Regions from separate parts of the Zoogloea sp. genome, predicted to be linked through region 3. Evidence: predicted binding sites of a transcription regulator. Region 3 holds the regulator's gene; each other region holds the start of a gene.

What was found. Region 3 encodes sigma-54, which starts transcription at its own class of promoters, with help from an activator protein. Its sites were predicted from a motif close to TGGCACGCTTNCTGCTNA; they were not measured.
Positions count from the first base shown of each region.
Region 1: a site for sigma-54 is predicted at 4,133-4,150, ahead of ACE3RX_RS03620 (TorF family putative porin). Genes of this name have one in related genera too.
Region 2: a site for sigma-54 is predicted at 4,993-5,010, ahead of ACE3RX_RS09420 (PEP-CTERM sorting domain-containing protein). Genes of this name have one in related genera too.
Region 4: a site for sigma-54 is predicted at 2,201-2,218, ahead of ACE3RX_RS07460 (hydrogenase small subunit). Genes of this name have one in related genera too.

Region 1 covers NZ_JAYSDK010000004.1:62,318-70,086, forward strand. Annotated here, with positions in the region: gene ACE3RX_RS03600 (transporter) at 1-502, opposite strand, end outside; gene ACE3RX_RS03605 (serine hydrolase domain-containing protein) at 660-1,847, opposite strand; gene ACE3RX_RS03610 (hypothetical protein) at 2,034-2,342, opposite strand; gene ACE3RX_RS03615 (cytochrome c oxidase subunit 3 family protein) at 2,345-2,950, opposite strand; gene ACE3RX_RS03620 (TorF family putative porin) at 3,171-4,085, opposite strand; guanidine-I (ykkC/yxkD leader) riboswitch at 4,466-4,600, shown strand; gene ACE3RX_RS03625 (ABC transporter substrate-binding protein) at 4,657-5,709, shown strand; gene ACE3RX_RS03630 (ABC transporter permease) at 5,717-6,541, shown strand; gene ACE3RX_RS03635 (ABC transporter ATP-binding protein) at 6,538-7,395, shown strand; gene ACE3RX_RS03640 (urea amidolyase associated protein UAAP1) at 7,401-7,769, shown strand, end outside.
Region 2 covers NZ_JAYSDK010000012.1:46,465-54,233, forward strand. Annotated here, with positions in the region: gene ACE3RX_RS09395 (ATPase, T2SS/T4P/T4SS family) at 1-940, shown strand, start outside; gene ACE3RX_RS09400 (type II secretion system F family protein) at 1,040-1,492, shown strand; gene ACE3RX_RS09405 (hypothetical protein) at 2,399-2,947, shown strand; gene ACE3RX_RS09410 (hypothetical protein) at 2,944-3,546, shown strand; gene ACE3RX_RS09415 (glycosyltransferase) at 3,657-4,874, shown strand; gene ACE3RX_RS09420 (PEP-CTERM sorting domain-containing protein) at 5,101-6,087, shown strand; gene ACE3RX_RS09425 (SDR family NAD(P)-dependent oxidoreductase) at 6,212-7,018, opposite strand; gene ACE3RX_RS09430 (GMC oxidoreductase) at 7,015-7,769, opposite strand, start outside.
Region 3 covers NZ_JAYSDK010000007.1:104,011-111,779, reverse strand. Annotated here, with positions in the region: gene ribBA (bifunctional 3,4-dihydroxy-2-butanone-4-phosphate synthase/GTP cyclohydrolase II) at 1-107, shown strand, start outside; gene ribH (6,7-dimethyl-8-ribityllumazine synthase) at 145-615, shown strand; gene nusB (transcription antitermination factor NusB) at 612-1,091, shown strand; gene thiL (thiamine-phosphate kinase) at 1,122-2,090, shown strand; gene ACE3RX_RS06360 (phosphatidylglycerophosphatase A) at 2,087-2,566, shown strand; gene pncC (nicotinamide-nucleotide amidase) at 2,566-3,051, shown strand; gene recA (recombinase RecA) at 3,267-4,298, shown strand; gene recX (recombination regulator RecX) at 4,324-4,776, shown strand; gene lptB (LPS export ABC transporter ATP-binding protein) at 4,763-5,485, shown strand; gene ACE3RX_RS06335 (RNA polymerase factor sigma-54) at 5,501-6,961, shown strand; gene hpf (ribosome hibernation-promoting factor, HPF/YfiA family) at 6,978-7,301, shown strand; gene ptsN (PTS IIA-like nitrogen regulatory protein PtsN) at 7,461-7,769, shown strand, end outside.
Region 4 covers NZ_JAYSDK010000009.1:29,267-37,035, reverse strand. Annotated here, with positions in the region: gene ACE3RX_RS07470 (methyl-accepting chemotaxis protein) at 1-1,535, shown strand, start outside; gene ACE3RX_RS07465 (GNAT family N-acetyltransferase) at 1,532-2,029, opposite strand; gene ACE3RX_RS07460 (hydrogenase small subunit) at 2,314-3,405, shown strand; gene ACE3RX_RS07455 (nickel-dependent hydrogenase large subunit) at 3,405-5,195, shown strand; gene cybH (Ni/Fe-hydrogenase, b-type cytochrome subunit) at 5,206-5,910, shown strand; gene ACE3RX_RS07445 (HigA family addiction module antitoxin) at 5,931-6,284, shown strand; gene ACE3RX_RS07440 (hypothetical protein) at 6,270-7,352, opposite strand; gene ACE3RX_RS07435 (HyaD/HybD family hydrogenase maturation endopeptidase) at 7,727-7,769, shown strand, end outside.

The sequences.
Region 1 (7,769 bases), on a different contig from region 3:
CGAACTTCCAGCGGTTCTCGCCGAAGGGGTTGAGTGGCGCATTGCGGTCGTAGCGGCCGGTGGGCAGCCACAGCCAGGGCGTCACCGCGAAGGCGCGGCGGCCTTCCGGGTCCTTCATCAGGTGGAGGGTGGACGCCAGGATCAGGTCGCCGACGCCGTTGGTGGCATCCACGCCTGCCAGGTCGCCGCCGGTATGCACACGGCCGAAGGGCAGCAGGAACTGGGGCGCCATGGTGAGGCCGCCGACATCCACGTAATGCGCGCCGCGCAGGATGCCCACGTCCGCCTCGACGCGGGCCTGGTCGGCCACCCGCTTGCCGCCGGCGTAGAGCTGGCGGCCCTCGGTGTGCTGGTAATAGCCGACGGCCAGGCTGGTGCCGGCCGGCAGGTAGGTGTAGTCGCCGGCATCGATGGTCACGGCGGCAGCCAGCCCGGGCACGGCAAGGGCCACGGCGCAGGCAACAGCGTGCCAGCGACGGCCCGTGGGGGTACGTCGTTTCATGTCTCCACATCTCCTCTGGGTGGCGGCGGCCGTCTCTCGCATTCGGGACGGCCTGACGCCGGGGCTTACTGTGACAGGCCCCCGATCGGGCCATGTCTCGTTCCGGCATGCGCCTGTCGCGCGCCGGCAATTTTTGGGAAGGGGTGCCGCAGTGGTCTCAGCGGTGGTGATAGACCGCCGTCTCGAACTCCACGAACTGCGGGTAGGCCACGCAGTCCTGGAAGGGCAGCAACTGGGTCGCCCAGTAGCCGCCGATGCCGGTCTGGCGGTCGATCCAGTAGAAGGAATTGGCCAGCCCGGCCCAGGCCAGGGAATTGGCCGGGCGGCCCGACGGGGTCGGCGCGCGGTTGGTCATGAAAGTGTAGGCCCAGCCCTTCGGCACGCCGGGGAAGAAGCTGCCGGCGTTGGCGAGGGACGGGATCGACGTGGGCCAACCGGTGCATTCGAGGGAACCGAGCCCGTCGCGGGCCATCAGCGCCACCGTCTCCGGGCGCAGCACGCGGCCGTGGGGGCCGGCGCCGTCGTTGAGGAGCATGCGGATGAACTTCATGTACTCGCCGACCGTCGCGTACAGGCCGTGGCCGCCGCAGTCCATCGCCGGTGGCTGCGGCAGCACCAGTTCGGGCAACGGGCTGAGCGCGCCGTTGGCGGCCCGCTCGTGGATGGTCACACGGCGCGCCCGCATGGACTCGGACATCGTGAAGCCGATGTCCGCCATGCCCAGCGGTTCGAAGATCCGCTCCTTCATCACCTCGCCGAGGCGCTGGCCACGCAGCGCCTCGACCACCAGCCCGAGCCAGTCGATGTTGACGCCGTAGGTCCACCGCTCGCCCGGATCGTGCAGCAGCACGCTGCGGATGGACGGGAACTCGCACGACACGATGGTCGGGATCTCCTTCGCCGTGCGGTACTGCAGGTCGTCCTGGCTGAAGAACTCGTAGCCGAGGCCGGAGGTGTGCAGGAACAGGTCGTTGATCGTCACGTCGCGCTTCGGCGGCCGCGTGCGCGGCTGGCCCGCCGCGTCGAAGCCGTCAAGCACCTGAAGCTCAGCGAACTCGGGCAGGTACTTACGCACCGGGTCGGCCAGCGACAGGCGCCCCTCCTCGATGAGCTGCATCGCGCAGGTGCCGGTCAGCGCCTTGGTGGTGGAAAAGATCGCGAAGACCGAATCGAGCGTCATCGCCGACTCGGCGCCCAGCTCCCGCAGCCCCGCGCAGCCTTCGTAGAAATTGCCGTCCCGGTCGGTGGCCATCGCCACCACGCCGGGCACCCCGCCGGCCCGGTGCACCGCCTGGTCCAGTACGGAATCCAGGACGGCCGTCAATGTGCTTGTGCTTACCGTCATGCCTTGTCTCCTCATATCGTTGTGGTCCGCTTGACGCGCCCGCCCTGAAACCCGGAGGCCGGGCGGGCGGAAGGACGATATGTCGGGACAAGGCCGCCGCCTGTCCGGAAACGGCAGGCGGCTATCGGGATCCGGCAATTATTGGCGGCCTACATGCGGCCGAAGCCGCCGCGCGGGCCTCACCACCTACAGCGTCGTCAGCCGTGCCAGCTGGCGGCCGAACAGAGCGGTCACCAGCAGCAGCACCGGCGTGATCGTGATGAAGCCGTACAGCACGCGGCGGATCAGCGGATGGGCGCGGTCGGCTTCGATGAAGTGGCGGATCACCAGCCAGCCCTTCAGCCACAGGATGGCGGCCACCAACCATTGCAGCCCGACCTGGCCGTGCAACCCATGGCCTAGCAGCAGCGACAGCCCGGTCAGCGCGAGCAGACCGAGCCAGGTCTTCACGAGCGGCGCCAGCGGAGCCGCCGATTCACAATGCATGTCGTTCATGCTCACACCAGCACGTAGAAGAAGGAGAAGATGACCAGCCAGATGATGTCGGTGGCGTGCCAGTAGCAGGCCAGCGCCTCCAGGCCGCTGTAGTCGTCGGCCGAATAGCCGCCAGCCAAGTGGCGCGCCAGCACCCACAGGATGCCGAGGATGCCCCACACCGCATGCACCATGTGGTTGAAGGTCAGGTAGTAATAAACGCCCGAGAAGATGCCGGCCTGCCCGTCGATGCCATGGGCCAGGTTCCACTGGATCTCGATGATCTTGGCGAGCGGATAGCCCAGCGCCAGCACCAGCCCGCCAACCAGCCAGGCAATCGAGGCCCGGCGCCGCCCGACGCGGATCAGCGCCGTGGAACAGGCGATGCAGAAACTGCTGCTGATCATCACCAGCGTGATGACGGTGCCAAGCGTGGTGGACAAGCCCTCCGCGCCTTTCTCGAAGGCCTCCGGAAAATGGGCGCGGGCGACGAAATAGACGACGAAGAGCACCAGGAATTCTACGAACTCGCAGCAGATCCCGACCCAGATCCCCTTGTTGCCGGGAATCCGCCCGCCCGGCGCCTCCTCGAAATCCGGTCCCGCTACAGTCATGGTATTGGCAGTCATCGTTTTCCCCATTGCTCGGCAGCCGCCATTCTTCGCCACCGGCCCGGCCGCGGAAGGAACAGATGAAATGGTTTACTGCCGATACAGATCGGGGAATTGATGCTGGTCAATTCTGCGCAGGAGCATCAGGGAAATACGCCGGGAAGGCGAATGCCCGTGGGGGCGAATTCATTCTCCCCATGGAATGGCGGGCGGATCCCTCACTTCATGAAGACCCTGCTCAGAACCCGTAGCTGATCAGCCCCACCAGCTTGCTCACCTGGTTCACGCCGAAGCGGTTGTCGCCGCCGATGATGCCCTGCAGCGTCCACGTCAGGCCGGTGCTGCCGATGGGCTGGGACAGGCCGAGGACGAGGTGGCGGAAGCCGTCGCTGATCGGGCCCTTGCCGGCGAAGCAGCCGTTGACGACGAAGGCGGTGCCCGGCGCGCAGGATCCACCCGTGGCGGCGTCGCCGGTGCCCAGGTACTTGCCCTCCCGCGCGTAGGTGTACCAGCCGAGGCTGGCCGTGAAGGTCAACTCGGCCGGCAGCGGGCGGGTGTAGTTGAGCGTCCAGTAGGTGTCGCCGCGGTTGCCCCACACGGTGTCGTTGAGCAGGGTCTGCGCGTTCAGCGCGTACTCCTGCCAGGCCAGGCCGAGCTTGGTCTCGGTGGCATTGGCGTGGCGGCCGTTGAGGTAGTAGTAGGCGGTCAGGCCCAGCGTGTAGGAGACGTCGCCAAGCTTGCCGGTGTAGCCGCCGTAGAAGTCGTTCTCCACCGACTTGCCGTCCTGGAAGTCGCTGACCGCCACATTGCCGGTGGCCGCGTACTGGTCGTAGGAACGGCCCAGCTGCTTGTACGAGTAGTTGATCGCCGACGCCCAGTAGCCCAGGTAGAAACCGCTTTCATGGGTGAAGTCGACGCCCCACTGGGGTGTGAAGCGGTCCGACTCGGGGGCGTCCGCGCCCTGGTTGCCGAGGCCGGGCTTGGCGTTGCCATAGGTCGTCGTCGCGCCGCGCAGGTAGTAGCGGCTGGCGAGATCCACGTGTCGGGTAAGGGTGTAGGGCGGTGCTACTTCATCGGCGGCGAAGGCAGGGCTGACGGAAGCGGCGAGGACGGACAGGGCGCACAGCGACCCTGCGATGGCTTTATCAAGCATCACGAGAGAAGACTCCGATTGAGGTTCCGGATATGCGCGCCGTCCTCCTAGCAGAAAGCGGACCAGCCAGCGCGGGGATGGATGCGATGCCGAGCTTGCATATACATGGCGACGCAATCCGCCCCACCCAATCCGGGCACGGCACGCCCTCCGGCGATGCACCCGCGGCGTGCCTGCCCATTTCCGGCGGCACCACGGCGGTGCATGCACCCTTTCGGCATGGCCAGTGCGAGATGCCGGACTCCACCCGCATCCCGCTCGACAAAACCCTGGCAGGCCAGTGTCCACAAGGCTTTCACGGGATTGTCACGACAACTGGCACCGCTATTGCTAAACGATCGGCGAGAGGGAGCGAATCGCGCTGTATCGCGTTCGTTTCATCGAAGGGTGGCTAGGGTTCCGGTCCCGTTTCGGATATGCGCACATATCGGGGGATGTCTGGTCCGAGAGCTGCCGGCTGCAACAGGCCGAGCAGGCATGTCGTGGCTCCACGGAGGGATAAAAGCCCGGGAGGAACGCTTTGGATGAAGCGCCCTCTCGCCCGTTTTCTCCCAAACGACAGGAGCCCTTCATGTACCAGACCGACACCCGCCGCGTTCGTCCGACCGTCCTCCGCGACACGCGCGCCACCGCCACTTACTCCATCGTCAAGCGTCTCAAGACCACCCTCGCCGTGCTGGGCCTGGGCAGTGCGCTGCTCGCCGCACCGGCGCCGGCCCTCGCCGAGGTCAAGGTCGGCGTTTCCGACTGGCCGGGCTGGGTGGCCTGGTACGTGGCCGAGCAGAAGGGCTTCTTCAAGAAGCACAAGGCCGACGTGAAGCTGGTGTGGTTCTCCAACTACACCGACTCCATCTCCGCGCTGTCCTCCGGCCAGCTCGACGCCAACTGCCAGACCTGGTCCGACACGATGGGCCCGCTGGCCAAGGGCGTGCCGGTGAAGGCGGTGCTGGTCAATGACAACTCGGCCGGCAACGACGCGCTGATGGTCAGCGACAAGATCAAGGGCTTCGCCGACCTGAAGGGCAAGCGCATCGCCCTCGAAGAGTTCAGCATCTCCCACTTCGTGCTTGCCACCGCGCTGGCCAAGAACGGCCTCACCCAGAAGGACGTGAAGGTGGTGAACCTGTCCGCCGGCGACGCCGCGGCGGCCTTCCTGGCCGGCCGCGTGGACGCCGCCGTGGTGTGGAACCCGTGGGTCTCGCAGATCGAGAAGAGCGGCAAGGGCAAGCCGCTGTTCACGTCGAAGGACATGCCGGGCCTGATCCCCGACTTGCTGGTGGCTCAGGACAAGGCCATCAAGACCAAGCACAAGGACCTGGTCGGCATGATCCGGGCCTGGTTCGACACCGAGAAGTTCATCCGCGACAACCCGGACGAGGCGGCCAGGATCATGTCCAAGGTGGTCGGCATGAAGGCCGAGGACTACAAGGTCTTCCTGCCCGGCACGCGCTTCTTCGACGCGGCGGCCAACCAGGCCGCGCTGACGCCGGCTGACGCAAAATCCCTGCAGGCCGTCGCCCCGACCATCTCGGCCTTCCTGCTCGACAAGAAGCTGATCGACGGCAAGCCCGACGCCGCCAAGGGCATCGACGCCAGCCTGCTCGCCGAAGCCCTCGGCAAGTGAGACGGCCATGAGCGCAAGCAAGCGAGCCGGCGGGGGCGGCAGCTCCCTGTGGCAGATCCGCGCCGCCATCGACCCGCGCCAGTACTGGCTGCTGGCCCTGTTCGGGCTGGTCGCGCCGCTCGTCGCGTGGCTGGTGGCGAGCCACCTGGACGGCACCGACAAGGTCTTCCTGCCCGGCCCAGCCGACGTGCTGGCGCGCATCTGGAGCTGGGCCACCGATGACGACCTGGCCGCTGACGTGGCGATCAGTACCTGGCGCGTGGTGGCCGGCTGGGCCCTGTCGGCCGCCATCGCGCTGCCGCTGGGCCTCTTCATCGGCAGCTACCGGGCCGTGCAGGCGCTGCTGGAGCCCCTCACCGACTTCATCCGCTACATGCCGGCGGTGGCCTTCATCCCGCTGGTCATGCTGTGGGTCGGCATCGAGGAGGGCTCCAAGGTGGCGATCATCTTCATCGGCACCTTCTTCCAGATGGTGCTGATGGTCGCCGAAGACGTGCGCCGCGTGCCGCTGGCGCAGATCGAGGCAGCCCAGACCATGGGCGCCACGCGCAGCGAGATCCTCGAGAAGGTCATCGTCCCGTCGGCCAAGCCGGCCCTGCTCGACACCCTGCGGGTGACCATGGGCTGGGCATGGACCTACCTGGTGGTGGCCGAGCTGGTGGCCTCCAACTCCGGCCTCGGCTACGCGGTGCTCAAGGCCCAGCGCTTCCTGCAGACCGACAAGATCTTCGCCGGCATCCTGCTGATCGGCCTGATCGGCCTCCTCATCGACCAGGGCTTCCGCCTGGTCCATCGCAAGGCCTTCCCCTACCTCGCCGGGAGACACCGATGACCGCCAGCATCGACATCCGCGACGCCTTCAAGACCTTCGGCCACGGCCCCCAGGCCATCCACGCGCTGGAGCACGCCAACCTGGCGATCCGCCCCAACGAGTTCGTCACCTTCGTTGGCGCCTCCGGCTGCGGCAAATCCACGCTGCTGCGCATGATCGGCGGGCTGGAGAGCCTCAGCCGCGGCAGCATCGCGGTGAACGGCCAGCCCATCGCCGGCCCCGGCGTGGACCGGGCCATGGTGTTCCAGCACTACAGCCTCTACCCGTGGCTGACGGTCACCCAGAACATCAAGTTCTGCCGCCAGCTCAAGGCCCACACCCGCGACCGGACCTCGGCCGACGTGGAGAAGGCCGCCGGCCGCGCCGACGCGCTGATCCGCCTGATGGGCCTCAGCCACGTCGCCGACGCCTACCCCAGCCAGCTGTCGGGCGGCATGCAGCAGCGCGTGGCGATCGCCCGCGCACTGATGAGCCGGCCGCCGATCCTGCTGATGGACGAGCCCTTCGGCGCGCTGGACGCCCAGACCCGCGAGGTGATGCACGACCTCATCCGCCACGTGCACCGCATGGAAGGCAGCACCATCGTGTTCGTCACCCATGACGTGGAAGAGGCCATCTACCTGGGCCAGCGCATCGTGCTGATGGCGCCCCGCCCCGGCCGCATCGACACCCTCTACGACGTGCCCCTGCCTGCCGAGCGGCACCAGGACATGAAGCTCGCCCCCGAGTTTCTCGCCTTGAAGCGCGAGATCCTGGAACGCATCCGCGAGACCTCCGGCATGAAAACCGACCTCGAGCAGCTCGCCCGCCTCAACGCCGCCGTCGGCGCCGACGCTGCCCTCACCACGGACTGAAGCCCATGAACGCCCTGCTCACCCCCACCGACGCCGTCGACGTGGACACCCGCTGGCAACAACTCGCCGCCGACCTGCCGGCAGACAAAATCCTGTTCTCCGACGTGGTCCCCGGCGGCTGCCACTGGTCGTGGACGCTGCCCCGCGGCACCACGCTGCGCCTGGTTGCCCAGGCCGCCGGCGCCAACCTGTCGATGGTGCTCTACAACGCCCGCCAGCCGCTGGAGCGCTACAACATGCCCGACTCCCTCAAGGCCCAGCACACCGCCCACTACAGCCGCGGCCACGTGCTGATGAGCGACATGGGCTGCGCGATGGCCTCCATCACCGCCGACAGCCTCGGCTGGCACGACCCCCTCGGCCTGCTGCTGGAC
Region 2 (7,769 bases), on a different contig from region 3:
GGACCAGCCCCGCCCCCTGCTCCACCACGCCACCGGCTGCACCCACTGTGAGTTCCAGGGCTATCGCGGGCGGCTAGCCATCATCGAGCTGCTGCGGCTGAACCCCGACCTCGACGAACTGATCGCCCGCCGCGCCTCGCCCCGCCCCGCCCCGCGAGATCCTCGACAGCGCGCGCCAGCACGGCTTTGCCAGCCTTGCCGAAGACGGCATCCGGCGGGTCCTCGAAGGCAGCACCACCGTCGAGGAACTGGCCCGGATGGTCGACTTAAGCGGTCGCAGCCGGGCATGACCGATTTTGCCCACCGTGCCCTCGATCCCCGCGGCCGCCGGGTCCGCGGGCGCCTGCAGGCCACCGATCTCGCCGATCTCGAACTGCGCCTGCGCAACCTCGATCTCGACCTCCTCCACGGCAAGCCCGTCGGCACCACGCCCTGGGCGCGCCGGCAAGGCCCGGTATCCCGGCGGGAGCTGATCAAGCTGTGCTTTCACCTGGAGCAGTTCCTGCGCGCCGGCGTACCCATCCTCGAAAGCCTGAACGACCTGCGGGACTCGATCCACCATCCGCTCTTCCGGCAGGTCATCAACGATACAGTGCGCTCCATCGAAGGCGGCCTCACGCTGTCCGAAGCCCTAGCCTGCCACCCACGGGTCTTCGATCCAGTGTTCTGCAACCTGATCCGGGCCGGCGAGCTGTCCGGCTGCCTGCCGGAAATCCTTGACACTCTCTCGACAGCCCTCAAGCGCGAGGCTGAACTCGCCTCCCATTCGCGCCGCCTGGCCATCTATCCGGCCATCGTCATCACCGTCATCCTGGCCGCCCTCGGCGTCGCACTGCTCTTCGTAGTTCCGGAACTAGCCCGCCTGTTCCACAGCACCGGACGCCCCCTTCCGTGGCAGACCCGTCAGCTGATCGCCGTGGCCGGCCTGCTCGCCGACTAAGGCTGGCTGCTGGCAATCACCCTACCCGCCTGCGCCCTTGCCGCCCGCACGGCGCTAAACCGCCACGCCGCGCTGCGCCTGCGTTTCGATGCCGCGCTATTGCGCCTGCCCATCGTCGGCCCGATCCTGAACAAGATCATCCTCGCCCGGTTCACCGGCCTGTTCGCGATGATGTACGCCGCCGGCATCACCATCATCGACGCCGTGAAGGCTGCCGAGGGGGTGGTCGGCAACTCCGCCTTGCGGCAAGGGCTGCAGCAGGTCGGACAGGCCATCCAGGACGGGCGGCAGCTTTCCGAAGCCTTCCTCGCGGTGGGTCTCTTTCCCCCCTTGGTCACCCGCATACTGCGGGTCGGCGAGAGCACCGGCGCCATCGATACAGCCCTCTCCAACGTCAGCTACTTCTACGACCGGGACGTCCGCGAAGCGATCGAGCGCCTGCAGGCCAGCATCGAGCCGATCCTCACCCTCGTCCTCGGGGCGCTGCTGCTGGTCGTGATGAGCGCCATCCTGACACCGGTGTACGACATCATCACCCACATGCCACTCTGACCATGGGCCACCACCCGCTCCTTTACCTCGCACCGGATGGCCTGCATTGCTATCTCCGGCATCGGCACGCAACCGAGCATTGCGGGCATTTCCCCACCGACGCGGCTGGCCTCGAGGCCTTCTCGGGGTGGCTGCACGGATTGTCCACGGCCACCCCGTTCACGCTCCTCGTAGACCTGCCCGACGAGCGCTTCAGGATCGAGACCCTGCCCCATGTCCGGGGGCCGGATCGCCGACGCCTGCGGGAGCGGCGCCAGGCGCAGCTCTTGCCCGACACCCCGTTCGTTGCCCATCAATACCTCGACCGCGAGCCGTCGGGGCGGCAGGATGAGCGCATCCTCTTCGCCACGCCGGGCCGGCCTTCCACCATCACGCCATGCCTGGAAGCCATCGAGGGGCACGGCCACCGGCTGCAGCGCCTCGTGCCTGCTGCCTTTCTGGCCGCTGCTCTCGCCGCACACCTTCCTGCAACACAGGGACCATTGCTGTTGGCCATGCAGCCCCCCGCCGGCCTGCGTATCTCGTGCGGCGAAGGCCGCAAGCTCCTGTTCAGTCGCCTGAGTCCGGCATCACAGACCGAGCCGCCACCGCTTTCCCAGTGGCAGGACGAGGCCCGCCAGGTTCATCGCCATCTGCTCACGCCGGCAAACAGCACCCCCAGCACCACGTCGGATGCCGTCATTACCCCCGGCGAGCTGCGCTTCGCCCACTCCCCCCCCGTCGTCCCTGGCCAGCCCCCGCCACGCCAGGCCCACCGATGGAGACGACAGGCTCCTGCTGTTGCGGCAGCCCTGCCACCATGCAAGGCTGCCGCATGCCACGCCTGCCGCGGCCCTGCACGCCGGACGCCTTCACCTGGCTGGCCAGCTGATGGTTGCGGGAACAGCCATGGTGCTGGTCCTGTGCATGCTTCTCACCGTCTCCAACGTGATGGAAACCCAGACTCTCGAACAGCGCGGCGCGGCGGCCACCGCCCGCGGCGACGCCATCGAACGCGCCCTGGCTGCACTGCCGGCTGCCAGCCCATCGCCAGCCCATCCACTACCGCGCCTGCAAGCGACCCTCGACATGCTTCAGCGCCTGGAGGCCGAGACGGCAAGCCCAGAGCCAGCCCTGCACCAGTTGGCCGACACACTGGCGCCGCTGCCAGACGCCGCGCTCAAGCGTATCGAGTGGACTGCGAACGGCACAACCGGCCCCGAAAACGCGGCACCATCTCGCACCCAGGGCCTGGACCTGCACTTCGCACTTCCCGATGGGCTCGCACGGGAGCGGGGCAACCACGCGCAACGCCTTCTCGCCGCACTGAGTTCCATCCCCGGCATCAAACTCCACACGGAGCACCTTCCTGTCGAGATGACGGGCAGCCACTCCCTCAGCCCGGCGATTTTGGACGCGGAGGGCAGCACCAGCGCTCTCCGCGTCCATCTCGAAATCCCTGCAGTCCAACCATGAAAGCCGGGACAAAATGGCACCGCCCGGGCCTACGCACCCCCTTGACGGTCGCCGGGCTTCTCTTTGCCACAGGCGTCGCCCTCCTGGCCAGCAGTCATTACTGGCGAAGCAACGCCCAGCAAACGAACGCCGCTGCCGACTCCCGCCTGGCACAACGCGAAGCACGCGACCGCCAGTTCCGGGAAACCGAGCGGCTCACCGCGGACGCTCAGGCCGCCTGGGCGCGCTACCCGGACGAAGGACCCTCGGCAAAGATCGATCGCGTCAGCTGGATGGAAGCACTCCACGCCCTGCGCACCGCACCGGGCATCACAGTCACCGACTTCGAATTCAGCCCTGAGATGCCGACCGACGCGCAGCGAGGAACCACCGCGATGCCGCTGGTCAGCCTAGTCCCCTTGCGCATTCGGGCCACGGTCGCGCACGAGGAGCGGTTCATCGAACTGCTGGCGGCCCTCCGAAAAATCGGCCAGGTCCGCCTACGCCCATGCAGCCTATCCATGGCAGACGATAACGGCAGTTCCGACGGAGGGGACATCCAGCCGCTCAGGCTGGACGTCGAATGCCAGCTGGTGCTGCTCTTCATGCGTTCCGGCTAGCGTCCCGCTGCCCCCCATGCCCCAACATGCCCGCGGTGGACAGGCGGAACGGCCGCCTGCAGAATTTTGCAATCGTGGGCACGCGGTCCCACTCGTCAAGAACAACGGTGATGCGCAAGACGATTCTACTCATGGCCCATGACGTCACACTGGCGCACCTGGGCCGCCCGCTCCGGATCGCCACCTACCTGCTGGCCGCCGGTCATGACGTGATCCTCGCCGCATCACCCGACGCGAAGCGCTTTCTCGGCAACTTCAGCGGACGCTTTCACGCCCTGCGACCGATCGACAAGGCAAGGTTCATCAACAACCTGGCCCAGGGGCGTCCTGTCTTCGACTTTTCCACCCTGCTCGCTTTCGCCGAGGAGGACGAAGAAATCCTGCAGGCGTATCGGCCCGACCTGGTGATCGGAGACTTTCGCCTCTCCCTCTCCGCCTCCGCACGCCGCCAGCGGGTCCCTTACGCAACGATCACCAATGCCTACTGGAGTCCGGCACAGTCTCCCCGCTTCACCGTTCCCAACCTGCCGATGGTCGATTATCTCGGCGTCCGCATTTCCCAGGCCCTGTTCGACCTCGCCCGCCCCGTTGCCTTCGCCTACCACGCCCTCCCGATGAATGCGCTAAGACGGCACTACGGTCTGCCCAGCCTGGGCCTCGATCTGCGCAGTGCCTATACCGATGCCGACCTTGTCCTGTTCTGCGACGTTGCCGAGCTTTATGGCGCCTCGCCAGGTGCAACTAGCAACGGTATCTTCATCGGCCCCATCCAGTGGTCACCCGACATTCCCCTGCCCACCTGGTGGGACGCACTGGATCCAGAACGGCCAATCATCTATATCACTCTTGGTAGCTCGGGCGACGGCAAACTGCTTCCCCGCCTCGTTGACCGCCTGCGCACCACCGGCATGCAGTTGATCGTTGCCAGTGCCGGAGCCCCAGGCATCGAGACCGGCGGCCAGGTCTTTAGCGCGGATTACATCCCGGGGGATGCTGCAGCCGCGCGAGCCCGACTGGTTGTCTGCAACGGTGGCAGTCCCACGTCCATGCAAGCGATCGCGAGCGGAGTGCCCGTTCTGGGGGTACCGGGCAACCTCGACCAGTTCCTGAACATGCACTACCTGGAGAGCTGGCAGGCAGGCCTCACGCTGCGCAAGACTCAGTTGCTCTCCCCACAGGCGGAGACTGCCATTTCGGCACTGCTGACCAACCCTGTCTTCGGTGCTGCGGCCCAGCGCCTCGCCGCCGTATGTACCCACTACGACACCGCAGCCCTGCTTGGTCAGGCACTCGAACGGCTGATGCAGGATGGCGGCGTCCGCCCATGAACAATTGTTCAGACGCACGCAGATGGCGCGACCTCGAGTGTCGAAAATATTTACAGCATTCAAAAAAAACGCACTCAACAACAAGACAACAAACTGTTTTTATTGAATATTCTCAATCTGGCACAGTAGATGCATTAGGTTTTCCAGGGCCCTTTGGCACAATAGCTAACCGGTCAATGCGCCTGCGGGCGACATGCCCAGTCCCATAAATCCAAGGAGAATTGGAATGAAACTTCGCTCTCTCGCACTTGCCATCGGCAGCTTGGTGACCGCCAACGCGTTCGCTGGTCAAGTTATCTCTATCGATCCGGATGGCAACCTGGGTGCCCAAGGCGCCATCTCCGTCGGCGCACTGGGCTGGAACACCGGCAACGTGATCTCCCTGCCGACCGCTGGCGGGGTCGTTCTGCCGGTCCCGACCGGCACCATCCAGACCTATGGTCACTCTTCGCTGGCCAACTTCAACGACGCCGGCGGCAACAGCATCACCGGCACCGGCCTGGGCAGCGCCTACGAGTGGACCTACGTGTTCGGCACCCGTGAAATCGGCATCCCGGCTGGCGGTGCTTTCCCGAGCGCTGACTTCCTGACGACCGGCGGCGGTGAGAACTTCTTCCGCGTGTATTACTCCGGCGTCGATTCCAGCATGGTCAATGGCACCGGCTTCTCCAACGGCACGCTCATCCTCGAAGGCTCCATCCGTGCCTACGACGCGGCCGACGGCACCGGCGTGGGTGGCTTCAAGGTCACCTCTGGCGCCACTGCCAATCTCGACAAGAACGGCACCAACGATTACCCGGGCATCACTTCCACCCAGGGTACCGGCTCCACCAAGCTGAAGGCGGACGTAACTTTCTACGACCCAAACTTCTTCCTGACCGGTCTGTCGTCCATCGTTCTGGTGCTGGACACCTTTAACAGCCAGCCCTTCGACAAGACCGATCCGTCCTCCTGCTTCACCAACAAGGCAGGCGCGTTGATCCCGGGTGCGGGCCACAACACTGCTGCTGGCACCGAGTGCACCAGCGCAATCGGTTCGGTGAACGGCAAGCTGCTGGCTGGCGCTGACGCGACCAAGCAGGGTGTCATGTTTCAGACCCGTGCGACCAACGACTTCGTTGCCAACCGGATTCCGGAACCCACTTCCCTGTCCCTGGCAGGTCTGGCCCTGTTCGGCTTCGGCATGAGCCGCCGCCGTCGCGGCGGCAAGTAAGACCAAGTACCAGAAAGTCAGTTTGGAGGACTGCCTCCAGACTGCGGACAAACCCCCGGCCTCGCCGGGGGTTTGTTTTTTTGGAGCTCGCCCTGCCCGCGGCAGCAAGCTCCAGAGCTTGTGTTCAGTGCTCGTCCGGGGGACGGAACATCGCCGCCACCTTCCGGACAACAAAAGCCGGAGGAAACAGGCCTCCGAAAATTCGCTGCCCAAAGACGCCCTTCGCGGTCGTCACAAGCACATCACCACGTTTCAAGCCCCCGAGCGAAGCCGCCACAACCGACTCCACGCTGGCACGGGCTTCACCCAGGGCGCTGCCGTAGGCGCCAGCCCGCGCATCGAACTCGGTCGCGGTAGGCCCCGGCACCAGCGTCTGGACCACCACCCCCAGGCTCCGCCACTCCTCACTCAGCGCCAGGCTGAAACTGTGCACAGCCGATTTCGAGGCCGCATAAGCAGCCATGTACGGGACAGGTTGGTAGACCGCCGGCGAACTGAGGTTGATCACGGCAGCCCCCTTGAACGAGGCAAGGTCATCGGCGAACAGCCGGCACAAGACAACCGGAGCAACGGCATTGAGCGTCATCTGCTGGCGGTGGACATCGGCCGACGCGCCGGCAAAGCGCCCCCAATGCCCGGCTCCCGCATTGTTCACCAGCAAGCGGATGCGGATCCCCTCCTCGCCAACACGGCGCAGCAGTTCCGTCGGCGCATCCGGCTCACTCAGATCATGGGCGAGTACCAGACATTTCACCCCCGTATCACGTGCCAGGGAGACAGCCAACTCGTTGAGCACGTCAGCCCGCCGCGCCACCAGAACCAGATTCATGCCCTCGGCTGCAAGAGCCCGACAAAAAGCCAGGCCGATGCCGCACGACGCGCCCGTCACCAGCGCCCAATCACCTCGCCAACTGGAAATATCCACATTCATGCAATCTGCTCCCTGTTGATCCCGATCATCTGATCCGCCATGCGCAAGGCACTGGCGGCGATGGTCAGCGCCGGATTTGTGCCTCCGCTCGACGGAAAGAAGGACGCATCGGCCACGTAGAGGTTGTCCACCTGATGTGCCCGATTGTTCCGATTGAGCACGCTGCTGGCAGGGTCGTCCCCAGCCCGACATGTGCCGCAGACGTGGGCGATGCGCTGGTTGTTCTCGGCTTGCTTGATCAGCAGCATCCGGTAGGGCTTCAATATTGCAGCCACCTCTGCCCTAACCGCGGCGATACGCTTCCGCTCATAAGGCCTGACCCGATAGTCGATACAGACTTCGCCCCCCTCCCCAACGAAGACCCGGTTATCGCGGTAAGGCAGATCCTCCGTGATCGATGCCAGCATCGTCGCTCGCCCGAACAGGGTACGCAAAAAAGGCTCCATCAGCGGCCGAGCAGCTTCGATGGCCAGGCCGGCCGCCTTGAAAAGCGCATGCTCGACGTCATCCCGAACGCTATCCACGAGCACCGCAGGCGGCGGCAACGCCCCAAAGGACTGGACCGTTCCGAACTTGCCGGCAGACGACAGGTAGAGGTCATTCAGGGCCACCTGCTTGGCTCCTTTCCCCAGGCCTGCATCCTTGGTGAAGACGGCATACAGATCGACAAAATGCCGCATCATCATCCGCCCCACCAATCCGGAACCATTGGCCAGGCCTTCAGGCCACCAATCGCTCTTCGAACGCAGCA
Region 3 (7,769 bases):
GCGAACTCAAGGTCGGCAAGATGAAGCTGCTGGCCAGCCCGCGCAAGATCCCGAGCATGGCCGGTTTCGGCCTGACCGTCGTCGGCCACGTCGCGCCCGAAGCCTGAGCCCACCGGCCCACGAATCCTCCTTTCAGGTAAATCCATGCCCCGTTACGACAACATCCCCGAAATCGCCCCGAACCTCGACGGCCAGGGCCTCCGCGTCGGCATCGTCATGTGCCGCTTCAACATCGACGTATGCGAAGGCCTGCTGTCTTCCTGTACCGCCGAGTTGCTGCGCCTTGGCGTCGCCCCCGATGCGATCACCATCGCCACCGTACCGGGCGCCCTCGAAGCCCCGCTGACCCTGCAGGTCATGGCCAAGAGCGGCCGCTACGACGCGCTGGTGGCCCTCGGCGCGGTGATCCGCGGCGAGACCTACCACTTCGAACTGGTCTCCAACGAGCAGGGCGCCGGCCTCACCCGTGTCACCCTAGACACCGGCGTGCCCATCGCCAACGGCATCCTCACCACCGAGGACGACGACCAGGCCCTGGCTCGCATGCAGGTGAAGGGCGCCGACTGCGCCCAGGCCGCCGTCGAGATGGCCCGTCTGCTGAAGGCTCTGGCATGAACACCCCGAACAAATCCCCCCGCCGCCGCGCCCGCGAATTCGCGCTGCAAGGCATCTACCAGTGGCTGCTGAGCCAGTCCTCGTTGACCTCCATCGAAAGCCAGATGGGCGAAGTGGGCGGTTTCGACAAGTGCGACCGCGACCTCTTCCTGGGCCTCTTGCGCGGCACCATCGGCAACGCGCCCGACCTGCAGGTGGCATTCGCACCCTACATCGAGCGCCCCCTCAACGAGCTGTCGCCGATCGAGCGCGGCATCCTGCTGATGGCCACCTTCGAGCTGGTGCATCGTCCTGAAACGCCGTACCGCGTGATCATCAACGAGGCCATCGAGCTGGCCAAGGGTTACGGCGGCACCGACGGCCACAAGTTCGTCAATGGCGTGCTCGACAAGCTCGCCGCCCGCGTGCGGGCCGACGAGGTGGAAGCCAACGCCCAGCAGCGTCGCGCCCCCCGCAACAAAGACCAGTCGAACTGATCCGGCCCGCCGCCGGACCGTCCCTGCGCGATGCCTTCCGAATTCGCCCTGATCCGCCGGCACTTCACCCGTCCCGCCCGCCACACCGACCTGGCGGTGGGCGACGACGCGGCGCTGATCCGGCCCCGGGCCGGCATGCAGCTGGCCATCTCCACCGACATGCTGGTGGCCGGCACGCACTTCTTCGCCGACACCAATCCGGAAGACCTTGGCTGGAAGACCCTCGCGGTGAATGTCTCCGACATCGCTGCGATGGGTGCAGAGCCGCGCTGGGTGGTCCTCGCAGCCAGCCTGCCGAGCGCCGATGAAGCCTGGATTGAAGCATTTGCACGCGGTTTCTTCGCCTGCTGTGAGGCATTCGGCATCGACGCGATCGGCGGCGACACCACGCGCGGGCCGCTCAACCTGTGCCCAACCATTTTCGGTGAAGTCCCCACCGGCACCGCGATCACCCGCTCCGGCGCTCGCCCCGGTGACGACTTGTGGGTCTCCGGCGCACCAGGCCGTGCAGCCCTCGGACTGGCCGAACTGCGCGGTCAGATCCAACTGGCCGAGACCCATCGCAACGACTGCCTGGCTGCCTTGCAGCGGCCACAACCCCGGGTCGCTCTCGGCCTGGCCCTGCGCGGTCTGGCCAGCGCTATGCTGGACGTCTCCGACGGCCTGTTCGGCGACCTGAACCACATCCTTGAACTGTCCCGCGTCGGCGCAGAGATCCACGAGGCCACACTGCCGGTCGCCGCGCTGAACGCCGCCTGCGGCGATGCGCAACGGGCGTTCTCCGCCTGCACCGCCGGCGGCGATGACTACGAACTGCTATTCACCGCACCCACCGAGCACCGCAGCGACATAGAAGCCATTTCGCAGCGCCTGCAGTTACCACTGCACCGCATCGGCCGGATCACCACACAGGCCGAACAGGTTTCGCTGCTCGCCCGCGACGGCCAGTTGCGGCCGGTAACAGCCAGCGGCTACGACCATTTCGGCCGCGACGCATGAAACCCACGCCGCGCTTCCTGGTTTCCGACCCAGCCCATTTCGTTGCCCTCGGCTTCGGCTCCGGCCTCGCGCCGAAAGCCCCCGGCACCTTCGGCACGCTGGCCGGCTGGCTGCTGTTTCCCTTCGTGTCGGCACCGCTGTCCGACCCGATGTTCGCCGCGCTGCTTGTAGCCTGCTTCCTGTTCGGTATCCTGGCCTGCGAACGCACCGGCCGGGCCCTCGGCGTGGCCGACCACGGCAGCATCGTGTGGGACGAGATCGTCGCGATCTGGCTGGTACTGTGGCTGACTCCCGCCACACTGGCCTGGCAGGCCGCCGCCTTCGTGACCTTCCGCTTTTTCGACATCGTCAAGCCGCCACCAATCCGTTGGGTGGACGAGCGCACTCGCGGCGGCTTCGGCGTAATGCTCGACGACCTGCTGGCCGCCGGCTATTCGCTGCTGGTGCTGGCCATCCTGATGAGGATCATCGGCTGATGGAAGCTCAACTGGAAACCCTGTCCCGCCTCGTCGGTGAGCACCTGCAGGCCAAGGGCTGGCGGCTGGCCAGCGCCGAATCCTGTACCGGCGGCTGGGTCGCCGAAGTGGTCACCGCCACGGCCGGCAGTTCGGCCTGGTTCGACTGCGGCTTCATCACCTACTCCAACGATGCCAAATGTGCGCTGCTCGGCGTCTCACCGATGACCCTGGCGCGCTATGGCGCAGTCAGTGAGCAGACCACCGCAGCAATGGCCCGCGGCACGCTGGAGCGTTCGGAGGCCGACCTGGCCCTGTCGATCTCGGGTGTCGCCGGCCCCACCGGTGGCTCGCCGGAAAAACCCGTCGGCACGGTCTGTTTCGGCTGGGTCCGCACTGGCGAAGCAGCCCAGACTGCCACCTGCCACTTCGACGGCGACCGTGAAGCGGTGCGCCGCCAGGCCGTCATCTTCGCCCTCGAAGAGCTGCTCCGCCGCTACCGCTGAAGATCTCCGACGCTGGCGCGCACAGCACAAAAAAGTCAACCGGCATACGGTTTGCGATATTGCTGAGCAATTTCGCTGGACGCCCGCCAGTGACTGTATAAAATAACAGCATCGCCACATGCCTCGTGGTGAAAATTTGCTGCGGCACCTGCGTCCACTCCTACGCAAACTCTGTGCCATAATCTCCAAAACCCTTATCACAAGGATCAAGACAAATGGATGACAACAAGGCTAAGGCCCTCGCCGCTGCCCTTTCGCAGATCGAAAAGCAGTTCGGCAAGGGCTCGATCATGCGCCTCGGCGACGGCGAGGTAGAGCATGACATCCAGACTGTTTCCACCGGCTCCCTGGGCCTCGACATCGCCCTCGGCATCGGCGGTTTGCCCCGTGGCCGGGTTGTCGAAATCTATGGTCCCGAATCCTCCGGCAAGACCACGTTGACCCTGCAGGTCGTCGCTGAAATGCAGAAGCTCGGCGGCACCGCCGCCTTCATCGACGCCGAACACGCGCTGGACGTCACCTACGCCCAGAAGCTCGGCGTCAATATCGGCGACCTGCTGATCTCCCAGCCGGACACCGGCGAACAGGCCCTCGAGATCGCCGACATGCTGGTGCGTTCCGGCGGCGTGGACGTGGTCATCATCGACTCCGTCGCCGCCCTCACCCCAAAGGCCGAAATCGAAGGCGAGATGGGCGACCAGCTGCCTGGCCTGCAAGCCCGTCTGATGTCCCAGGCCCTGCGCAAGCTCACCGCCAACATCAAGCGCACCAACACGCTGGTGATCTTCATCAACCAGATCCGGATGAAGATCGGTGTGATGTTCGGCAGCCCGGAAACCACCACCGGCGGGAACGCGCTCAAGTTCTATGCGTCCGTGCGCATGGACATCCGCCGCATCGGCACCATCAAGAAGAACGACGAGGTAATCGGCTCCGAGACCAAGGTCAAGGTCGTCAAGAACAAGGTCGCCCCGCCGTTCCGCGAGACCCTGTTCGACATCCTGTACGGTGAAGGCACCTCCCGCGAGGGCGAGATCATCGATCTGGGCGTCCAGCACAAGTTCATCGACAAGTCCGGCGCCTGGTACGCCTACAACGGCGAGAAGATCGGCCAAGGCAAGGACAATGCCCGCGAGTTCCTGAAGAGCAACCCGCACATCGCCCGCGAAATCGAGAACAAGATCCGCGTGGCGGTTGGTCTGCCCGAAATGGCGGTGATCAGCTCCGCCGGCCAGGCGGCCGCCTGAAGCCCGGGGCGTCCGGAGAGCCGGCCTGATGGCGATGAACCTGCATGAGCGCGCGCTGCGCTGCCTGGCCCAACGGGAGCACTCCCGCATGGAGCTGGCACGTAAGCTCGGCGCACTCGGCAGCCCCGAGGAGGTCGATGCCGAGCTCGACCGCCTCGTGGACCTTGGCCTGCTGTCCGACGCCCGCTTCGCCGATGCCTATGTGCGCGCGAAGGCCAGCCGCTTCGGCGCCGCCCGCCTGAAACTGGAACTGAGCCGCCGTGGCGTGTCCGCCGAACTGATCGGCGACGCAATCGAGGAAAACACCACAGACAGCGAACTCGAACGCGCGCGCGACATCCACCGCCGAAAGTTCGCCACGCCGCCCGCAGACGCGCGAGAATGGGCACGGCAGGCGAGATTTCTTCAAGGTCGCGGCTTTTCCACCGAAATCATTCGTAGAGTCCTGAAAGAACAACCCGGCGATGAGCCTGCTTAAAGTCAGCAACCTGCGCAAGAAGTACAAGGCCCGCACGGTCGTTCACGACGTTTCCTTCAACGTCGGCAGCGGCGAGGTAGTGGGTTTGCTCGGCCCCAATGGCGCAGGCAAGACCACCTGCTTCTACATGATCGTCGGCCTGGTGGCCGCCGACGGCGGCGAGATCACCCTCGACGACGAGGTGCTGACCCATCGGCCCATCCACCAGCGCGCGCGCCTCGGGCTGTCCTACCTGCCGCAGGAGATGAGCGTCTTCCGCAAGCTGACGGTAGCCGAGAACATCCAGGCTGTACTTGAGCTGCAGAACCTTTCCAAGCCGCAGATCGCCAGCCGCCTCGACGAGCTGCTGAACGAACTGGGCATCGATCACCTGCGCGACAGCACTGCGATCTCCCTGTCCGGCGGCGAACGCCGGCGCTGCGAAATCGCCCGCGCGCTGGCCACTGACCCACGCCTGATCCTGCTGGATGAACCCTTCGCCGGCGTCGATCCGATCGCCGTCATCGACATCCAGAAGATCATCCGCTTCCTGAAGGACAAGGGGATCGGTGTGTTGATCACCGACCACAACGTCCGTGAAACCCTTGGCATCTGCGACCGTGCCTTCATCATCAACGCCGGCGAAGTGCTGGCCAGTGGCCGCCCGGACGAGATCGTTCATAACGAACAGGTCCGCCAGGTGTACCTTGGCGAGCACTTCAGGCTCTGAGGCCCGATACGACTCATGAAGCCCAGCCTCCAGCTCAAACTCTCCCAGCATCTCGCGCTGACGCCCCAGCTGCAGCAATCCATCAAGCTGCTGCAGCTGTCGACCCTCGAACTCAACCAGGAGATCGAGAAGATCCTCCTGGAGAACCCCATGCTCGAGCGGGAAGAGCCCGAGGGTGACCTCGGCTCGAGCCGCGTCGAGGCACCCGGCCCGCTGGCGCCGGCCGGCAGCGAGGCCGCCCACGAACGCGAGCAGGAGCAATCCCGCGAGGCTGAGCGGGAACGCGAGCCGGATCACGATTTCGACAACGGCGGCGAAGCTGGCGAATGGGCTGCGGCTGGCAGCGGCGGACAACGCGACGACGACGACGAGACCGACTTTCAGGAATTCCAGGCTGCCGTGCCGTCCCTGCGCGACCACCTCGACGCCCAGGTCGCTCTCACGCCCCTGTCCGACCGGGACCGGGCCCTGGTGCGTTTCCTCATCGAGGCACTCGACGACGACGGCTACCTCAGCCAGGACTTGGCCGATCTGCTGCCGCTGCTCCCGCCCGAACTGGAAATCGAGCTCGACGACCTCAAGATCGCTCTCCGCCAGATCCAGAGCCTTGACCCAGCCGGCATTGGCGCCCAAGACGTGGGCCAGTGCCTGGCCCTGCAACTGCACACCCTGCCCACCAGCGAAGCCCGCGACCTCGCCATCGCCATCGTCAGCGAACATCTCGAACTGTTGGCCGCCCGCGACTTCCTGAAGATCAAGCGCGCACTGCGCTGCAGCGACGACACCCTGCGCGAGGCGCATGCCCTGATCCTCGGCCTCAACCCGCGCCCCGGCGCCCAGTTCTCCCAGGCCGATACTCGCTACGTGGTACCCGACGTGGTGGTCCGCAAGCAGCGCAGCAACTGGGTCGTCAGCCTCAACCCGGATGCGATGCCGCGCCTGCGCATCAACCAGCTGTACGCCCAGATCCTGCGCGACAACCGCGGCGCCAGCGGCTCCCTGTCGAGCCACCTGCAGGAAGCGCGCTGGCTGATCAAGAACGTGCAGCAGCGTTTCGACACCATCCAGCGAGTTTCGCAAGCGATCGTTGACCGCCAGCGCCAGTTCTTCGATTATGGCGATGTGGCAATGCGTCCGCTTACCCTGCGGGAAATTGCCGAACAGCTGGATCTACACGAATCCACCGTTTCGCGAGTGACCACCCAAAAGTACATGGCCACGCCGCGGGGCATTTTCGAATTCAAGTATTTTTTCGGCAGTCACGTTGCCACCGACAGCGGTGGGGCTGCTTCCTCGACGGCGATTCGGGCGCTGATTCGCCAGCTCGTGGGGGCGGAAGACAAGAAGAAGCCCTTGTCCGACGCGAAGATTGCCGAGTTGTTGGGCCAGCAGGGTATCGTCGTGGCACGTCGGACAATTGCAAAATACCGCGAGTCCCTCGATATTCCGCCGGTCAGTCTGCGCAAAACCATCTGACAGAAAGGTAGCAACCATGAACCTCAACATCACGGGGCATCACGTCGAAGTTACGCCGGCCATCCGCGAGTACGTCACGACCAAGCTCGATCGCGTAATCCGCCACTTCGACAACGTCACCAGCGTCGGCGTGATCCTCTCGGTGGAAAAGCTGCGTCAGAAGGCCGAAGTCACCGTGCACGTGCGCGGCAAGGACATCTACGTCGAGAACGAAGATGCCGACATGTACGCAGCCATCGACGGGCTGATCGACAAGCTCGACCGTCAGGTCCTGAAGTACAAGGACAAGACCAGCGACCACGGTCACGACTCCCTGAAGCAGCACCTCGCCGAGTCCTGATTCCCGGCGCTAAGTAATACGCTTTTCCCCGGGACCGTTGTGGCTATAATGCGCCCCAATTGACACAACGGCCCCGGCGGCCCTCGCCTCCGGATCTTCCTGAATCGCCTTTCACCGGCAACCTGTGTCGGCCCGCTCCGCACACGGGAGAGTCCTCGCATGAACCTCATCGCCAAACTTTTGCCGCCGACCAATGTGGTCGTCGGACTCGAGGCGAGCAGCAAGAAGCGTGCTTTCGAGCAAGCCGGCCTGCTGTTCGAGAACAACCACGGCATCGGCCGCAGCACCGTCTTTGACAGCCTGTTTGCCCGCGAGAAGCTCGGCTCCACCGGCCTTGGCCAGGGCATCGCCATTCCCCACGGCCGCATCAAGGGCCTCAAGGAAGCGCTGGGAGCCTTCATCCGCCTCGCCGACCCTGTCCCCTTCGACGCCCCCGACGGACGCCCCGTCTCGATGCTGTTCGTGCTG
Region 4 (7,769 bases), on a different contig from region 3:
CGCTGCTTCTGCAGATGGACTGGAATCAGGGACGAATCACCCGTTTTCTTGATTCCGATCTCGCGCTCGAACGTAATCTCGGCGACGCCTATTCTCAAGGACTGCAGATCGGACAGGCGCTACGCAACATCCTTCTCGATCCAGCCAATGAAAAGGGTTATGCGAATTACAACAAGGCTCGGGCGCAATTTGACGAAGCGATGCAAGCGGTCGCCAGGGCGGATGGAATGGCGAGTAGCCGGGAGATCGTGGCTGCGGCCGAGGCCTGGCATCCACTGCGGGATGAGGTGCTGGGGCGGGTCAAGCGCGGAGAACTGGAAGCAGCCAAGGCTTATCTGGTTGGTGATGAAACGCCGCGCTGGCGGGTCCTGCGGGAAGGTTTGCTGAAGGCCCGCGAGGATGCTCGCCAGCGTGCCCAGGAAACCCGTCAGATTCTCGATGAAGGGTACAAGAATGCGCGGGCAAAGGCTTTTGCGCTGGGAGCTGTCTTGCTGTTGTTCAGCTTGGCGGTTACGACCTGGATCAGTCGGGGGCTTTTACGGCAGCTCGGCGGTGAGCCGGCCGTGGCCGTGACGGTGGTGCGGCGCATTGCCCATGGCGACCTGTCCGAAAGAGTTCCGCTTTCGCAGGGCGATGATGGCACCAGCCTGCTTGCCGCAATGCAGAACATGCAGGTAGACCTGTCGGCGGAAATTGGAAAGGTGCGGGATACCGCCGATCGCTTGAGCAACACCGTTGATGTGGTGCGGGGAAATTCGGATGCCGTGACCTGTGTGTCCCGCGCCCAGAACGACGCCTCGGTGGCGATGGCCGGAGCTATTGGCAACCTCACGCGCAGCATTGGTGACGTGGACCGGAACGCGGCCGAGGCCGGTCGGCTGGCCAGCGCAAGTACCGAGGGAGCCCAGCGCACGATTGCCCGGATAGGGGACGTGGAAGCAGTGATCGGAGATATGGCTGCCAGGATGCAGGCATCCGCCGAGATCATCGGGCAACTGGGAGGGCAGTCAGATGAAATTTCCCAGATCGTCACCGCCATCAAGGATATTGCGGATCAGACCAACCTGCTGGCCCTGAATGCTGCGATCGAGGCTGCCCGGGCGGGTGAGCAGGGGCGGGGGTTCGCAGTCGTTGCCGACGAGGTGCGCAAGCTCTCGGAGCGGACAGGGGCGGCCACGCAGGAAATCGCTTCCATGATTTCGCGCCTGCAGGAGAGCAGCCGAGGTGCGGTCCAGAGCGTCTCGGAAACAGTCGAAATGGCGGACAGCAGCGTCGATAAGGTGAGTCATGCGAAGGCGGCGATAGCGGAACTCGAGGCGATCGTGGGGCAAGTGCATGGCCTGGTGGCATCGATCAGTACCGCAATGCATGAGCAGCACCATGCCTGTGACGCGCTGTCCGAGCAAATCAATGGCATCAGCCGTATGGGCGACGAGAACCACCAGGCCAGTGTCGAAACGCTGCGTGAAGTCGAGGCGCTGGCCCGCGTCGCCGTTGATCTCGAAGAGAGCGTGCGCCGTTTCCGTCTCGGTTAGAGCTTCTTTTCCATGAACAAGGCCTGGCCCATGGCCGGGTCGAGCTGGTAGCCCGCGAAGCCGCAGTTCAGGTAGGCCTGGCGGGCGCCGGTATTGCCTTCGAGCACTTCGAGGGTCAGCTTGCAGCAGTTCCGCTCCCGCGCTACCTGTTCGGCGTGGGCCAGCAGCGCCGTGGCGATGCCGCGGCGGCGGAAGTCCTCATGCACGATGATGTCGTGCACATTCAATAGCGGCCGGCAGGCGAAGGTGGAGAAGCCTTCCACGCAGTTGATCAGCCCGGCGGCCTGCCGCTCCCCTTTCTTGTTCCAGTAGGCGATGAAGCTCAGCACGGTCGGGCGGCGGCGCAACTCGTCCGGCAGGCGCGTGCGCAGCTCGTTGCTCATGGCCTGGCCGCTACCGGTGGGGCCGCGCATGTAATGGTCGAGCAGGTCGAGAAAGTCGTTGCGCTGGGCTGTGTCGTCGAAGTCAACAGGCTGGATGGAAAGGTCGCTCATCGTGGGTATCGGAAAACTCGGGTTTATGTCGTTTGGCTTGCGTCGAAGTGGATGCCTGGTTTCCGTTTGACCGGTCAGTCGATTACCAGTCTCTCGGCGCGGTCGGCGCGATGCTCTGCTGAAAAACAATAAGGCCTTGTCGGATAAGGGTTTTTATGGCCTGCCGAAACTGGGCACGCTTTTTGTTAAATCCCCTCTCGCCATGTGCGACCGTGCCGGCCCGCTTGCGTCGCGATAGATCAGAACATATCCGGGCCCGATGTTCCACCAGGGGGTTGGTATCCATGACTGAAACGTTCTACGAAGTGCTGCGGCGGCAAGGCATCACGCGCCGCAGCTTCATGAAATTCTGCAGCCTGACGGCCACCTCGCTGGGCCTCGGCAGCGCCTTCGTACCCAAGATCGCCCACGCGCTGGAAAACAAGCCGCGTACGCCGGTGATCTGGCTGCACGGTCTGGAGTGCACCTGCTGCTCGGAGTCCTTCATCCGCTCGGCCCACCCGCTGACCAAGGACGTGGTGCTGTCGATGCTGTCCCTCGACTACGACGACACGCTGATGGCCGCCGCCGGCCACCAGGCCGAGGCGATCATCGAAGAGGTCAAAAAGAAGTACAAGGGCAACTACATCGTCGCTGTCGAAGGCAATCCGCCGCTTAACGAGGACGGCATGTTCTGCATCCACGGCGGCCGTCCCTTCGTGGAAGTGCTGAAGGAAACCTGCGCCGACGCCAAGGCCATCATCAGCTGGGGCGCCTGCGCGTCCTACGGCTGCGTGCAGGCCGCCAAGCCGAACCCGACCCGCGCGACGCCGGTGCACAAGGTGATCACCGACAAGCCCATCGTGCGCGTGCCTGGCTGCCCGCCGATCGCTGAGGTGATGACCGGTGTGGTCACCTACATGCTGACCTTCGACAAAATCCCCGAACTCGACCGCCAGGGTCGCCCGAAGATGTTCTACGGCCAGCGCATCCACGACAAGTGCTACCGCCGTCCCCACTTCGACGCCGGCCAGTTCGTCGAGAACTGGGACGACGACGCGGCGCGCAAGGGCTACTGCCTCTACAAGATGGGTTGCAAGGGCCCGACTACCTACAACGCCTGCTCGTCGATGCGCTGGAACGGCGGCGTGAGCTGGCCGGTGCAGTCCGGCCACGGTTGTATCGGCTGCTCGGAAGACGGCTTCTGGGACAAGGGCAGCTTCTACGACCGCGTCACCGACATCAAGCAGTTCGCCGTTGAAGGCAATGCCGACAAGGTCGGCGGCACGGCGGCCGGCGTGGTCGGCGCAGCGGTTGCTGCCCATGCCGCGGTGACGGCGCTGGCGCGGGCCCGCAGCGACAAGCAGGGCGACAATCAGAATTCGGGAGATAAATAATGACTGTGCTTGAAACCCAGGGCTTCAAGCTCGACAACTCCGGCAAGCGCGTGGTGGTCGATCCGGTATGCCGGATCGAGGGCCACATGCGCGTCGAGGTGAACATCGACGACAAGAACGTGATCCGCAACGCGGTATCCACCGGCACCATGTGGCGCGGGCTGGAGGTGATCCTGAAGGGCCGTGACCCCCGCGATGCGTGGGCCTTCACCGAGCGGATCTGCGGCGTGTGTACCGGTACCCACGCGCTGACGTCCGTGCGCGCGGTGGAAGATGCATTGGCGATCCAGATTCCGGAGAACGCCAACATCATCCGCAACCTGATGCAGCTCAACCTGTACATCCACGATCACCTGGTGCATTTCTACCACCTGCACGCGCTGGACTGGGTGGACGTGGTGTCGGCGCTGAAGGCCGATCCGAAGAAGACCTCCGAGCTGGCCCAGAGCATTTCCAGCTGGCCGCTGTCCTCACCGGGCTATTTCCGCGATGTGCAGAACCGCCTGAAGAAGTTCGTCGAATCCGGCCAGCTCGGCCCCTTCATGAACGGCTACTGGGGCAACCCGGCCTACAAGCTGCCGCCGGAAGCCAATCTGATGGCGGTGACCCACTACCTGGAAGCGCTGGATTTCCAGAAGGACATCGTCAAGGTTCACACCATCTTCGGCGGCAAGAACCCGCACCCGAACTGGCTGGTCGGCGGCGTGCCCTGCGCGATCAACCTGGAAGGCACCGGCGCGGTCGGGGCGATCAACATGGAGCGCCTGAACCTGGTCAGCTCCATCATCGACCGCTGCATCGACTTCATCGACAACGTCTACATCCCCGACCTGAAGGCCATCGCCAGCTTCTACAAGGACTGGACCTACGGTGGCGGTATCTCGTCCCAGGCGCTGCTGTCCTACGGCGACATCCCGGACAAGGCCAACGATTACTCTGCCTCCAGCCTGTTGCTGCCGCGCGGCGCGATCATCGGTGGCGACCTCACCAAGATCCACGAGGTGGACCTGAAGGACCCGGAGCAGATTCAGGAATTCGTCGCCCACAGCTGGTACAAGTACGCCGACGAGTCCAAGGGTCTGCACCCCTTCGATGGGGTCACCGAGCCGCACTTCGAGCTCGGCAAGAATACGAAGGGAACCAAGACCAAGATCGAGAGCCTCGACGAGGCCGGCAAGTATTCGTGGATCAAGGCGCCGCGCTGGCGCGGCAACGCGATGGAAGTGGGGCCGCTGGCCCGCTACGTGATCGGCTACGTGCAGAAGAACCCGGAGTTCAAGGAGCCCGTCGACAAGCTGTTGTCCGATCTCGGCCTGCCGCTGCAGGCGATCTTCTCAACCCTCGGCCGCACCGCGGCGCGGGGCCTGGAAGCCTCGTGGGCGGCGCACAAGTCGCGCTACTTCTTCGACAAGCTGATCGCCAACCTGAAGGCCGGCGACCTCAACACCGCCAACATCGACAAGTGGGAGCCCAGCAAGTGGCCGGCCGAAACCAAGGGTGCTGGCTTCACCGAGGCACCGCGCGGCGCGCTGGGGCACTGGATCAAGATCAAGGACGGCCGCATCGACAACTACCAGGCCGTGGTGCCGACCACCTGGAACGGCGGTCCGCGCGACGACAAGGGGCAGATCGGCGCCTTCGAGGCTTCGCTGATGAACACCCCTGTGGCCAAGCCCGACGAGCCGCTGGAGATCCTGCGCACGCTGCATTCCTTCGATCCCTGCCTGGCCTGCTCCACCCACGTGATGGCGCCGGATGGGCAGGAAATGGCGTCAGTCAAGGTCCGTTAAGGAGCTGATCATGCTGTCACAACAGGACATGCTGGAGGCCGAAAGGCACGGCCGGCAGGTACGCTCGATCTACGTGTATGAAGCCCCGGTGCGCCTGTGGCACTGGATCAACGCGCTGGCGATGGTGGTGCTGGCGGTTAGCGGCTACTTCATCGGCAAGCCGCTGCCGACGATGCCGGGTGAGGCGTCCGACAACTTTCTGCTCGGCTACATCCGCTTTGCCCATTTCGCTGCAGCCTACATCTTCGCGGTGGGGTTGGCCGGGCGGGTGTATTGGGCCTTCGTCGGGAACCACCATTCGCGCCAGATCTTCAAGCTGCCGATCTTTAACGGTCACTGGTGGGGCGAGGTGTTCTTCGAGCTGCGCTGGTATCTGTTCCTCGAAAAGCAGCCGAAGAAATACGTCGGCCACAACCCGATGGCCCAGCTGATGATGTTCTTCTTCTTCACCGTGCTGGCCTTCGGCATGCTCTGCACCGGCTTCGCTCTATATGGCGAGGGGCTGGGCCTCGGCTCGTGGGCGGATCGCCTGTTTGGCTGGGTGATTCCCATGCTCGGCGGCTCGATGCAGACCCACAGCCTGCACCGGCTGGGCATGTGGATCATGATGAGCTTCGCTGTCGTGCACATCTACGCGGCGATCCGCGAGGACATCATGAGCCGCCAGAGCCTGATCTCGACGATGATCTCGGGCTGGCGGATGTTCAAGGACTGAGTGTTGCGCACCCTCGCGCAATGACCCGCAAGGTCTCCCTCCCCGGGCCGGACCGTCCCTGGCAACAGGGCGTTCCGGCCTTTCTGCGTCTGCGCCCGGGGCGGCGTCCGCTGCATCCGGGGCATTTTCTGGAGAGTCGTTTCCTGGTGCCGTTGGGTATCACCCAGGATGCGCTGGCGAAGGCGCTGGGGATCTCGCGGCGGAGGGTCAATGAGCTGGTGCGCGGCAAGCGCGCTGTCACGCCGGATACGGCCGTGCGGCTGGCGCTGCTTTTCCAGCTGGAGCCGGCTTTCTGGCTGGGGCTGCAACTGCAGTGGGATCTGTACCGGGAGTGCCGGGCCGCGGGGGGGCCGGACAGGTCAGGGAATCAGTGACAGTAGGTGGATGAAGCTGGCGGTGCACAGCGTCAACAGCAGCACCAAGCCGATGCCGGCGGCCGCCACGGGGGCGTAGCTGACATTCGAGAAATGGCGGCCGCAGCTGCGGCAGCGGAAATATTCGCTGAGCTTGATGCCAGCGAGCCGGCGGGGCTTGATGCGCGAAATGCGTACGTCGGTGCTCTGGCAATGTACGCAGGTCGGCGTGGTCGGCGTCCAGAAGTAGGTGCGGCGGGCTGGCCGGCGGTGCTCGTCGAGCTCGGCGAGTGACACCTGCGGCGACTCGGCGGCGGAAGGCTCCTTCCGGTCGTTTTCCGGTGTCGTGCTATCCGGTTCCGCATCCTCGGCGACTTTGTGCCGGGAGCGGCGCTTGAGCCGGACAATATAGAAGGCCAGCATGGCGGACACCAGCCCCAGGGCGATAATCAGGCCGGTCTTCAGGTGGGGGAGGATGTTCCGGGCCAGGTCCTTCAGATCCTGCACGCTCCAGGAAGGCTCGGTGTCAGGGGCATCCTCGGCAACCGTGGTTGCGCCCGGCTCATTCTTCCTGAGTTCCTTCAGCTTCTCGTGCCCGTGCCAGGCGGCATCCGCCGGGCCCATTCCGGCTCGGGTCAGGATCACGGCGTCCTCGAAGGCGAAGCCCGCTTCCCACCAGGCCAGACGGTCCCGGGGCGTGAAGCCTTCGCGCTTCCATTGGGCGGGCTCGGATTGGTCCAGATCCGCCATCATCGTGCGGTTGTTCTTGGTGGAGTCGCGCCATTCGGCGGCCTCGTCCGGGTCGAAGCCCTTGTCCGACCAGGTGCGTGCAAGCAGCGGCGGAAAGCCAGCGCGCTTCCAGGCCAGTGCGTCATTGGGCTTGAAAGCGTAGTTCTCCCACTCCCGGGCTTCCACCGGCTTCATCCCGGTTTCTTCCCAGCGCGTGATCTTGTTGGGGGTGGGGAGGGCGTCATTCTCCACCGTGGCGGTGGCTGCGGTCGCGGTTGCCGGCTTGTCGGCGGCCGGCCAGGCCAGCGGCGTGGCCATCAGGAGAGCGAGGGCGGTGAGGCTCGGCAGGATCTTCTTCATGGGCTCAAGACAATAAACCACTCCGTCTGGGAGCGCAGCCAAAATTCCGTTGCAGTGCGAAAAAAGTCCTCCCGCGGCGCAGCCGGTATGTCCTTGCAATATCCACGTGGCCAGGTGTGATGGTTGGAGAGCGGGCTCATGCAACCGATTATGCCTATGTGCTGGCGTTGTGTGGTGCGTTGATGGAAGGGTGTGTTTCCTTTTTGTCTCGAAGTGGAATGTTGGTGTTCGCTTCTTCTTGCGATCGGCCTTCCGGGGCGGTTGCGCCGGGGGCGGCAGGCCTTGCAGGCCAGCCATTCCGCCTCGCGCATCCTCGCAGGGCGGATCGGCACGGAACTTGATTATGTAACCCGTCCCGTTACAAAGGCGTGTTCATGACTTCCGTGCCGCGAATTCTCGTTTTGGGTATCGGCAATC